Regions from separate parts of the Streptomyces sp. NPDC088400 genome, predicted to be linked through region 2. Evidence: riboswitches for the same ligand, from Rfam matches in the RefSeq annotation. Region 2 holds a riboswitch; the other holds the start of a gene.
What was found. A riboswitch is a leader RNA that binds a small molecule or an ion and turns the genes downstream of it on or off. The one in region 2 is predicted to bind cyclic di-AMP.
Positions count from the first base shown of each region.

Region 1: linked by a shared signal. The riboswitch ahead of ACIQD6_RS19865 (transglycosylase SLT domain-containing protein) and the one ahead of ACIQD6_RS01180 (NlpC/P60 family protein) in region 2 are both predicted to bind cyclic di-AMP.

Region 1 covers NZ_JBIVMZ010000007.1:282,852-288,701, forward strand. Annotated here, with positions in the region: gene ACIQD6_RS19845 (amino acid adenylation domain-containing protein) at 1-353, opposite strand, end outside; gene ACIQD6_RS19850 (pyridoxamine 5'-phosphate oxidase family protein) at 388-846, opposite strand; gene ACIQD6_RS19855 (TIGR00730 family Rossman fold protein) at 1,389-2,045, shown strand; gene ACIQD6_RS19860 (amino acid permease) at 2,160-3,575, shown strand; gene ACIQD6_RS19865 (transglycosylase SLT domain-containing protein) at 3,717-4,493, opposite strand; cyclic di-AMP (ydaO/yuaA leader) riboswitch at 4,498-4,683, opposite strand; gene ACIQD6_RS19870 (serine hydrolase domain-containing protein) at 5,437-5,850, opposite strand, start outside.
Region 2 covers NZ_JBIVMZ010000001.1:236,548-242,397, reverse strand. Annotated here, with positions in the region: gene ACIQD6_RS01185 (ATP-dependent DNA helicase) at 1-1,195, opposite strand, end outside; cyclic di-AMP (ydaO/yuaA leader) riboswitch at 1,483-1,646, shown strand; gene ACIQD6_RS01180 (NlpC/P60 family protein) at 1,645-2,904, shown strand; gene ACIQD6_RS01175 (hypothetical protein) at 2,978-3,331, opposite strand; gene ACIQD6_RS01170 (NlpC/P60 family protein) at 3,582-4,613, shown strand; gene ACIQD6_RS01165 (hypothetical protein) at 4,787-5,164, shown strand; gene ACIQD6_RS01160 (LuxR C-terminal-related transcriptional regulator) at 5,232-5,850, opposite strand, start outside.

The sequences.
Region 1 (5,850 bases), on a different contig from region 2:
ATGCCCAGGAAGGCGACCAGCGCTTCCAGTGAGCGGCTGCCGCACACCCCCACCGCGGAGCCGGGCTCGACGCCGGCCGCGAGCAGCCGCGCCGCGAGGTGGTCGGAATCCGCGCCGAGTTGTCCGTAGGTGATGACGTGGTCGTGGTAACGGGCCGCGGGTGCCTGCGGGGTGGCCCGCGACCGGGCCTCGAACAGCTCCGGCAGGCTGCGGTCGCGCGGGTAGGTGAAGCCCGGTGCCTGGCCGGGGTCCGGTTCGGGCGGCCGTGCCGCCGGTCCGGGCTCCGTCGTCAGGTCGGGCCGGGAGGCCGTACCGAGGTCGGGGTGAGGGGCCGTGCGGGGGTCGGTACTCATAACGGTCCTGCCTTCCGGCGCTGTCGTGGTCGGGTCAGCGGTTACCGTCGGCCCCGGCGAACTCGGCGGCGAAGGCAGCGAAGTTCGCGGTCCGCCAGCGCTCCGGGCGCATCCGGAAAGTGATGTCGTCGACGAGCTGCTCGTGCGTGGCCACCAGGTAGTCCCGTGCGTCGCCGGTGGCCAGATAGCGGTGGGCCATGGCCTCGCGCTCCACCGCGTCCGCCGGGTCGGCGACGGAGACGACCGGACCTTCCACGCTGACGTACCGGTAAGGGGGGGCCTCGTCCTGCACACAGAGGCTGAACCGCCCGGCCTCGTGCAGCAGTCGGGCCTTGACGGACTTACGGCCGGTCTGCACCACGACGTCCTTGCCGGGCTCGTACCGGTACCAGACAGGTACGAGCAACGGCGCGCTGGTTCCACGGGTGTCGGTGACACCGAGGACGCCGACATGGATGTCGGCCAGGAACCGCTCGCGTTCGTCACCTTGCATGACGGGCACCATCGAACAGCCTCCACAACTCGATCCGGACCGGTAGGCCCCAACAGCCCCGGCGGTAAGGGAGAGCAGCGGAACCGGGGCGGCGACCCACTCGGCCACCGCGCCGCGGGCGGGTCGCACGCACCCGCCGGACTCCGCAGCAAACGTCTCGCGGTACCGGTATGCCCCCGCCTACTCCAGATGACCCCGAAAGTAATCCATTTGGGGGTTTAATACTACGAATGCACCGGTAGGGGAAATATCCGACTGCGAGAACTGAGGGCGCCCGAAGCGGGATTCACCTAAGGTAGCCAGTCGGATACTTTGTGTGGTCTACGTCGAGATCCTCCTTCGGGGCCGCCTCGATCAGGAGGGCCGCCTCGATCAGGCCGGGTTACGCGTGGGGCGTCGTCGCCTGTACGGCTCCGTTACGTGTGCGGCGCTGTTCGGCCGGAGCCCCGGGCGTGCGACCGGGCGGTCGGCCGTCCTGACGAGACCCGCGGAGACCCTGCCGACGCGAGATCACGGAGAGACACAGAGAGACGGAGACAGACATGTCCGTGCCAGCAGCCCGCGTGGAGCGAGTCGGTGTGTTCTGCGGCGCCCGCCCCGGTGCCAGCCCCCAGCATCTGCGACTCGCCACCGAGTTCGGCGGGGCGCTGGCGCGCCGCGGAACGGGACTGGTCTACGGCGCCGGAGGGGTCGGCATCATGGGCGCCGTCGCGGACGCGGCGCTGGACGCCGGGGCCCCGGTCACCGGAGTGATCCCACGACATCTGTACGAACGTGAACAGCCCGACGAGTCGCGGACCGAAGTGATCGTCGTGGAGACGATGCACGAACGCAAGGCGCTGATGTACCGCCTGGCGGCCGGGTTCGCCGTACTCCCCGGCGGCTTCGGCACACTCGACGAACTGCTGGAGGTGGCGACCTGGAACCAGCTGGGCATCCACCACAAGCCGCTCGTCCTGGTCAACCGGGAAGGGTTCTTCGACCCGTTGCTGACGCTCCTGGACAACATGGTCTCCGACGCCTTCATCAGCCCGGAGGAGCGCGTCGTGATCCAGGTCGCCTCCGGGGTCGAGGAGGCCCTGGACCGACTCGTCGAACCGTCACTCCGGCCGGTCGCGCCGACGGCCCCCGCTTCCCCGACGGCCCCCGCCTTCCCTCCGGCCCCGGCCTTCTCGCCGGCCCCGACCGGACCCGCGTGACGCGCGTCACGCGAGCCGACGGTGCATCGGCCTGTTTTGCCTGTGGAGGCGTCGCCCGGAGACACTGGAGGTTCCCGCCAGCCTCGCGAGCCCCCGAAAGCAGCCTGACCGCACATGCACGACCACCTCCCTGTCACCCCGTCGGCCACAAGCGAGACGGGGCCGGACACGGGAACACCTGACGAACCGCTCTCCGGCGGGCTCAAGCAGCGGCATCTGACCATGCTCGGGCTCGGCGGCGTCATCGGGGCCGGGCTCTTCGTCGGCTCAGGGGCCGGGATCGCGGTCGCCGGGCCCGGGATCGTCGTCTCCTACCTGATCGCGGGCGCGCTCGCGATGTGCGTGATGCGGATGCTGGGCGAGATGTCGGCCGCGATGCCGGCGTCGGGGTCCTTCTCCGTACACGCCGAGCGGGCCCTCGGCCGGTGGGCCGGGTTCAGCGTGGGCTGGCTGTACTGGTTCCTGCTGGTCGTCGTACTGGCCGTGGAGGCGACGGGCGCGGCGCAGATCGCGCACGGCTGGCTGCCGTCCGTACCCCAGTGGGCGTGGGTACTGCTCTTCATGCTGCTCTTCACCGGCACGAACCTCGCCGCCGTGAAGAATTTCGGCGAGTTCGAGTTCTGGTTCGCCGCCCTGAAGGTCTTCGCGATCGTCGCGTTCCTGGTCCTCGGGCTGCTCGCGATCTTCGGCATCCTGCCCGACACCGACCCCGTCGGCCTCACGAACCTCACCGGGCAGGGCGGCTTCCTGCCGGGTGGCTGGCAGGGCGTCGTCTCCGGTGTCCTCGCCGTCGTCTTCGCCTTCGGCGGCCTGGAGGTCGTCACGATCGCGGCGGCCGAGTCCGACGACCCGGTGCGCTCGGTGGCCAGGGCGGTGCGCAGCTCGGTGTTCCGGATCCTGTTCTTCTACGTCGGCTCGATGCTGGTCATCGTGACCGCGTTGCCGTGGACGGCGCAGAAGGCGGGGCTGAGTCCGTACGTCACCGTCCTCGACGCGATCGGCGTCCCGTCCGCCGGGCAGATCATGAACATCGTCGTGTTCGTGGCTCTGCTCTCGGCGCTCAACGCCAACCTCTACGGGGCGTCCCGGATGGTCTTCTCGCTCGCCGAACGGGGTGAGGCGCCGGGCTCGCTGCGAAAGGTGAGCGAGGGGGGCGTGCCGCGCCGGGCGGTCCTGGCCTCCGTGGCGTTCGGCTTCGTCTCCGTGCTGCTCAATCTGAAGTGGCCCGACTCGGTCTTCCTCTACATGCTCAACTCGGTCGGCGCGGTGCTCCTCTTCGTATGGGCGCTGATCGCCGCGTCGCAGCTGCGCCTGCGGCGGCGTATCGAGGAGGAGGCACCGGAACGCCTGATCCTGAAGATGTGGCTCTTCCCGGGCCTGACCATCGCGGCGCTGGTCGCGATGGCGGTCTTGTTCGGGCTGATGCTGACCGACGACACGGCGCGTCCGCAGCTGCTGTGGTCCCTGGGTGCGGCGGCACTCGTCCTGGCGGTGGCGGGCCTGCGGGAGCTGCGCGCACGCCGCGTGTGAACCGGACGCCGGAATTCCGTGCGGCCCGGCCGCTCCACCGCCGTGTCGCCCGCCACCGATACGCGGGCCCCTGTCCGGCGCGAATCATCGCTCCGGCAGGGGCCCGCGTATCGGCGTCCTGACGAATCCCGGCAGGGACTGTCAGTAGGGGCCGTTCACATTGTCGATCGAGCCGTACTTGTCGGCGGCGTAGTTGCACGCGGCCGTGATGTTGGCGACCGGGTCGTAGCTGTCGGTCGACGTACCGGGCACGTGGTAGGCCTGGAACGTCGGGTCGATGACCTGGAGGAGCCCCTTGGACGGGGTGCCGGCCACGGCGTTGGAGTCCCAGTTGTTGATGGCCGCCGGGTCGCCCGCGGACTCGCGGATGATGTTGCGGTGGATGCCGTCGTAGGTGCCCGGAATGCCGTGGGCGGCCATGACGTCCAGCGACTCCTTGATCCAACCGTCCAGGTTGTCGGAGTACGTCTTCTCCGCCGCCGCCTGGACGACCGTGGCGCCCGCACCGGACTTCGCGTTTTCGGCACTCGCCTGTGTGGCAGCGCCGGCCGTGGCCTTCTCGGCCTTGGCCTTCTCGCCGATCGACAGCTTGGTGCCGGGGTGAAGCAGCGACGGGTCGTCGCCGACGGCCTTCTCGTTGTCCTGGTACAGCTTCTTCCAGCCGCCGCTCAGGGAATGCGCGTGCGCGATCTTGGAAAGAGAATCACCCGCGACCACGGAGTAGCTGGCCGGCTTGGCCTTGACGGCGGCGGGCGCGGTAGCCGCTTCGGCGGCGACATGACCCGCCGACGGGGCCGCACTGGCGGTGGTCGCGGCCACCAGCGGAAGGGCGAGTACGGCGCCACCCGCGCCCACGGCGACGAGGCCTCGGGCGAGCGGGCTGATTCTGGGACGACGGTGCTTGGCCTTTGCGGGCATGACGAATTCCTCTCCGTCGCCTGCGAGGTGAGCTGTCGGGTTCGGGCGGGAGATGCCCGGCCGCGTGGGAATGCGACTTCACCCCTAGCCGGTCCGGTATCGGATCAGCGACTTACCTGGGTTCCCCGCTCCTGCCGTAGGTGAGTGGGTGTGGTTTCCGGACAGCGGCAGGATTCGGCGTTCTATCCGGAGTGACGTGAAACTAGACGAGAACGTCCGGGCGAAACAAGTCCTGAATTCACAACGCCCCTCCATAAGGGAATCCGAACCGGCAAATCCCGGTCTCCCCATTCCACGCCAGGAAACTCAACTCTCCTTCCCTGTGAGCGAAGTGGACGGGCGAGCAAGAACCTCACCGCGGCGCAGGGCGTGACGGGAATCACGAGGCAAGGGGGGGATGCGCGTCACAACACCGAACAGAGGGCAGTAAGTTACGCGAATATTCCAAATAAGACTTAAAGCAAGAACGCCAGCAAAACGCCCATATGGGCGGCTGATGCTGTACGGGCCTCGTACTCCGCGACGACGACGCGACCGACGCCCCGGGACGCGCCCACCCCGACACCGCCCCATCCCGACATCGCCCGGCCGGGCAGCAACACCGACACTCCAGAGTTCGTTCCCACACAGCGAGTCACCCTCGTCCGGCCACTCCTTGCCCGGGTGCGCCGTCGGCGGCATCAAATGGGCAGCGACGGTCGCATTTCTGACTGCCTGTCGTCACATCACTCAGGAATATGATCTCCCGCTCAAGGCAACCGGGTTCATCCGGCAATGCAGGGCGATCGGGAGTCAGAAACCTTTCCGGCGCTTCCTTTTACCCGAGAACCGGCGAATTCCAGATTCTGGAGTCTGCGGAATACGCGGCACAGGGCTCGGGGATGTGGAGCGTCACCGGAGAATTGCCGACCGACACGGCTCTCGCCCCGCCCACTCGCGGGCGTCAGCCTGCCAGGCAGTCGCGCACAGCCGCGACGAGGCGGTCCGCACGGGCGTCGCCGTGGCCGATCATGCGGTTGGCGGTGTACGCGAAGCCCACGCCGAACTCGTCGTCGCCGAAGGCGAATTGGCCGCCGGCTCCGTCGTTGCCGAAACTGCGCTCCCCCAGCATCGGCCGGAAGGCCGGCGAGTCGAGCAGGAAGCCCGAGCCCCAGCGTGCCCCGGCGTCGAAGCCCAGCCACCCCTTGCCGGACGACATCTCGCGGACCGCGTCCGTCACGGTGTCCGGTGTGAGCAGCCGCTCCCGGCCCTCGATGCCGGTCACGGTGGCGGCGTAGAGCCCGGCAAGTCCGCTCGCCGACGCCGTGGCACCGGCTCCGGGCAGCTCCATTCCCAGCAGCGCCGGGTCGTTCCAGCC
Region 2 (5,850 bases):
CCTCGTCGTGCTCCGTGTCCGCGACGTAGCCGGTGATCTGGGCGCCCGCGCCGGCCTTCGTCCAGAGGTTCTTCGGCCGACGGCTCTCGTTCCGCTCGATGACCGCGTTGGCGGCGCTGAGGATCGTCTGCGTGGAACGGTAGTTCTGCTCCAGCAGAATCGTCGTCGCGTCCGGGTAGTCCTCCTCGAACTGGAGGATGTTACGGATGGTGGCGCCGCGGAAGGCGTAGATCGACTGATCGGCGTCACCGACGACACACAGCTCGGCCGGGTCGTGGTCGGCGCCGGAGGGGCCCACCAGCTCCCGTACGAGGGTGTACTGCGCGTGGTTGGTGTCCTGGTACTCGTCCACCAGGACGTGCCGGAAGCGCCGCCGGTAGTGCTCGGCGACATCGGGGAACGCCTGGAGCAGATGGACGGTGGTCATGATGATGTCGTCGAAGTCCAGGGCGTTGGCCTCACGCAGCCGCGCCTGGTACATCCGGTACGCCTCGGCGAGCATCTTCTCGAAGCCGTCGGCCGCCTGGTCGGCGAAGGTCTCCTCGTCGATCAGCTCGTTCTTCAGATTCGAGATCTTGGCGCTGAAGGACTTGGGCGGGTAGCGCTTGGGGTCGAGGTCCAGATCGCGGCAGACCAGGGCCATCAGGCGCTTGGAGTCGGCGGCGTCGTAGATCGAGAACGACGACGTGAACCCGAGCCTCTTCGACTCGCGCCGCAGGATGCGGATGCAGGCGCTGTGGAAGGTCAGCACCCACATGGCGGCGGCGCGCGGGCCGACGAGGTCGGCGACGCGCTCCTTCATCTCGCCCGCGGCCTTGTTGGTGAAGGTGATCGCCAGTATCTGGCCGGGGTGAACGTTGCGGGTCCCCAGCAGATGCGCGATCCGGTGGGTCAGGACCCGGGTCTTGCCGGAGCCGGCTCCGGCCACGATGAGCAGGGGCGATCCGGTGTGCACGACGGCCGCGCGCTGCTCCTCGTTCAGCCCTTCGAGCAGCGCGGCCGGATCCACCACGGTGCGCGGAGCGCCGTCGCGGTGGTACGCGTCCCGCGCCGGGGGCGCGTCGAAGGCACCCTCGAAGAGGTCGTCGGGCACCTGCTCCGGGGCATGCTCGGCGTGATCCTCGGGCGGCGGTGGGTGCTCGTCGCCCGAGGGCTGGAGGTCCGCCAGGAAACTGTCGTCAAAGAGGCTGCTCATCGCTTTACGAGTCTAGGCTCCCGGACTGACAGCCCGCGCCCGCCTTCGGAAGTCTCCCGAGGCATCCGTCGCCGCCCCCGACAGGATGCCGGGCGGACGCGCGGAACGGCCCGAAAAATCACGCACCGTAATGGCGGACTTACCCACCAACACCCCCGCACATCACGCGGGCAAATGTCACAAAAACGTATCGGGCATATCGGCCATCCGCCTTCACACAAGCGCCACACTTTGGCTAGCGTGCTCCGTCAGGCAGCCCGTTCCCTCCCCGGCGATCCGCGCCAAGCGGGCGGCCCGCGCCGAATTCGACCTTCCTGTGAGGAAGTTCGGAACCGGGGACCCACTCTGCACGACCGGGGTGAATCGGGCCGTACGTTCCAGGCCCGTAGGGCAGCCTTCCGTTCCGCCCGAACCCGACAGCTAACCCGGTAGGCGGTCCACGGAAGGAGATGCCGACCTTGGCGTCGCATCGCAAGCCGCGCAACCGTAGCGGAGTACGCGCCAACTCCCCGGCCGTCGGAGTCACGACGGCCGCTCTCGCTTCGGTCACGCTGCTCTCGACACAGAACGCGCACGCCGCGCCCACCGAGCCGACACCGTCCGTCGAAGAGGTACAGAAGAAGGTCGACGATCTGTACCGCCAGGCCGGGAGCGAGACCCAGCAGTACAACAAGGCCAAAGAAGCCACCCAGGAGCAGAAGCGCACGGTCGACCGTGCGCTCGACGACGCCGCCGAGCGCATGGACAAGCTGAACGAGGCCCGCCGCAAGCTCGGCGGCTACGCGGCCACGCAGTACCGGGAAGGCGCGATCACCCCGACCGCCGCCCTGCTGTTCGCGGACAGCCCTGAGGAGTTCCTCGAACAGAAGCAGACGACGGACCGGCTGACCGACCGTCAGCAAGGGGCCGTCGCCGAGTACCAGTCACAGCAGGCCGACGCGACGAAGCAGCGGGCAGAGGCGACCAAGAGCCTGGAGTCGCTCTCCGACTCGCAGGCATCCCTGCGCACCAGCAAGGAGAGCGTCCAGAAGAAGCTCAGCGCGGCGCGGGCACTGCTGTCGAAGCTGACCGCCGAGGAAAAGGCGCGCCTGGCCGCGCTGGAACGCAAGAAGGAAGACGAGGCCCGCCGCAAGGCGGAGGCGAAGGCCAAGGAAGACGCTCGGGCCAGGGCCGAGGCCGAGCGCCTGCGCGAGAAGCAGGAACAAGAGCAAGAGCGGGCGAAGCAGCAGGACGGGGAGCAGGCCGAATCCCCGTCGACCGGAACGGACAACGAGACCGGCTCAGACTCAGGCTCAAGTACGGGCACCGGCACCGGCACGGGCACCGGGACCGGCTCGGGGGCCTCCGACAGCGCGCAGACCACCAAGGCCGCGAAGGTCCTCGCCTTCGCCCGCGCCCAGATCGGCAAGCCGTACGTCTGGGGCGCGACCGGCCCCAGCTCGTACGACTGCTCGGGCCTGACCCAGGCCGCCTGGAAAGAGGCGGGCGTGGAACTTCCGCGTACCACCTGGGACCAGGCGAAGACCGGCACGCGCGTCGCGACGGAGGACCTCCGTCCGGGCGATCTGGTCTTCTTCTACGACGACATCAGCCATGTCGGCATCTACATCGGCGACGGCATGATGATCCATGCCCCCAAGCCGGGCGCGAACGTCCGCGAGGAGTCGATCTACTACATGCCGATCTACGGCAGCGTCCGCCCCGCCTGACACCGGCGGACCGCTGAACTCACGCCCGTGGCCCGGGGAGCGCCGTCGAGCGTCCTGCGGGCCACGGCCCCGCTCAGGTCCAGAGCGTGGCGATGAAGATGTTGGCCACCGTCAGACCGCCCACCACGCCGAACAGCGGCTTCGAGGCGGCCTCGTCGTCCCGCTTCACGTACACCACACCCAGGATCACGACCAGGATCGCCAGCTTGATGCCGATCTTGATGTTGTTCAGGGTGTGACCGTCGGCCTGGTTGAGGCCCACCAGCACCATGCCGGTGATCAGCATCGTCAGCGCTCCGTGCAGCATCGGTGCGTTGAACCGTGCCGTGCCCGCGCTCATCGCCTTCATCTGCGTCAGAAAGCCGCCGAGCAGCGAGGCGATGCCGATGATGTGCAGGGCGACGAAGACATTGATGAGTACGTCCATGACTCGGAGCCTAACCAGGGCCTTACCACTGCTCTTCGGTGAGGTGAGGCTTTGTTGCCGTATCGGTCGGGTCCGACCGGAGATCGCCGCTCCGTCGCGATCGAGCCGGTCATAAAGCGCAACAGATCATCCATCTCACGCCAATACCGCCATGTCGACAACGGCTTGTGACCTTGCCCCTTACGGTCCTCTCCGGGTGGGCGGCTCTCGCCGTCGGCCCCGTACGGACATAAGGAAGAGGACCACCCCCGTGGCAGCGCACCGAAAACCCAGACAGCGCCCGCTCGCCGGCTCGGCCGGCCGTACCGCCGCCACTCTCGCGCTCGCCGGAGCCGCGACCGTCACCGCCTTCGACGGGCCCGCACACGCCGAACCCCGGCTCACCCCGGCCCAGGTCAAGGCCAAGGTCGACGGGCTGTACGAGCAGGCCGAGGCCGCCACCGAGCAGTACAACGGGGCGAAGGAGAAGGCGGACGCCGCACACGCCTCGCTGGCGGAGCTGCGCGACGAGGCAGCGCGTCGTACGGAACGGCTCAACACGGCCCGCGACGCGCTCGGTTCGATCGCCGCCGCGCAGTACCGGGCCGGTGGCCTCGACCCCGCCGTACAGCTCGCCCTCAGTTCCAAGCCCGAGGAGTACCTGGAAGCGGCCGGCTTCGCCGAACAGGCCGGTGCCCGCCAGGCGAGCACGATCGCCGGGGTCCGCAAGGGACTCGCGCAGATCGCCGAGTTGCGCACCCGGGCCGACGGCCGGCTCGTGGCACTCAAGGCCCACCAGGCCGAACTGGCCAGGCACAAGTCCACCATCCGGGCAAAGCTCGACACCGCCGAGAGGCTCCTCGACAGCCTCACCGCCCCGCAGCGCACCCAGTACGCACGGCAAGGACAGCAGGGAGGCGGTTCCGCGCCCGGTGGTGCGGTGGGGGCGCCGAACTCCCGTGCCGCCGCGGCCGTCGCCTTCGCCTACGGGGCCATCGGCAAGCCGTACGTGTGGGGCTCGACCGGCCCCGGCTCCTTCGACTGCTCGGGCCTGGCCCAGGCCGCCTGGCGCTCCGCCGGAGTGGCCCTCCCCCGCACCACGTACACCCAGATCAACGCCGGCCGGCGCGTCACACGCGACCAGCTCGCCCCGGGTGACCTGGTGTTCTTCTTCCCGGGCATCAGCCATGTCGGGGTCTATGTCGGCAACGGGCAGATGATCCACGCCCCACGGCCCGGTTCGGCGGTCCGTATGGCGCCGATCGACCAGATGCCCTTCGCGGGAGCCGCCCGCCCCGCCTGACGGGCCCGAGTCCGGCCTCGCACCTGATTCCGCGTTCCGCTCCCGCATCAGCCCCGGCGCCGGGTGCGGGGGCGCCGAAACAACCGGACTGGCCCACTCCAGGATGCCGCTCCCCCGTACCGAGGTGACGATGAGCAGCAGCACGCCGTCGGCCCGCGAAGGGGTGAGTCCTGATGAGACGAGCCAGCGCCGTCAGAGCCACTGTTCTCGCCGCCGGAGCACTCTTCGTCCTGGCACCCGTCGGCCTCACGCCCAAGGGCTGCGGCGACCTCTCCGGCGGCCGGCTCTGCGTCGAAGGGCCGATCGGCGGCCCGGGCAGGTTCACCACCCGTTACGTCCAGCACACGGGCGGGCGGGACATCGCCGTACGCCTCGGTTATCAGCGCAAGGACGACCGGATCACGGCCTTCCCGGGCTGGTTCGGGACACAGCGGACCCGGCACGGTCACGCCGAACTGACCGGCACGGTCAGCACCGAGCCGGGCGAGTGCGTCCGCGGCCTGCTGGACCACCGGGGCCGGATGTACGTCACCCAGTGGCACTGCTCCTAGGACCCCTAAGACCGGGGCGCGCCTGCGCTGTGACCAGGCCTGACCCCACGAGCGGCGCCACCTGTGGTCAGACCAGCCGGCGCGCCGTCGCCCAGCGCGTCAGCTCGTGCCGGTTGGAGAGCTGGAGCTTCCGCAGGACCGCCGAGACATGCGACTCCACGGTCTTCACCGAGATGAAGAGCTGCTTCGCGATCTCCTTGTACGCGTAACCCCGCGCGATCAGGCGCAGCACCTCACGCTCCCGCTGCGTGAGCCGGTCGAGGTCCTCGTCCACGGGCGGGGCGTCCGTCGACGCGAAGGCGTCCAGGACGAACCCGGCCAGGCGCGGCGAGAACACCGCGTCGCCCTCCTGCACCCGGAAGATCGAGTCGACCAGATCCGTGCCCGTGATCGTCTTGGTGACATAACCGCGGGCGCCGCCCCTGATCACCCCGATGACGTCCTCGGCCGCGTCCGAGACCGACAGCGCCAGGAACCGCACCGGATTCTCGACCGGCCCCATGAGCGGCGCGCAGCGGCGCAGCACCTCCACGCCTCCACCGCCCGGCAGATGGACGTCCAGCAGCACGACCTCGGGGCGGGTCGCCGTGATCACGGTGATCGCCTGGGCGACATCGGCGGCCTCACCGACGACCTCGACGCCCGTCTGCTCGGTGACACCGATCTCGGCCTGTACGCCGGTACGG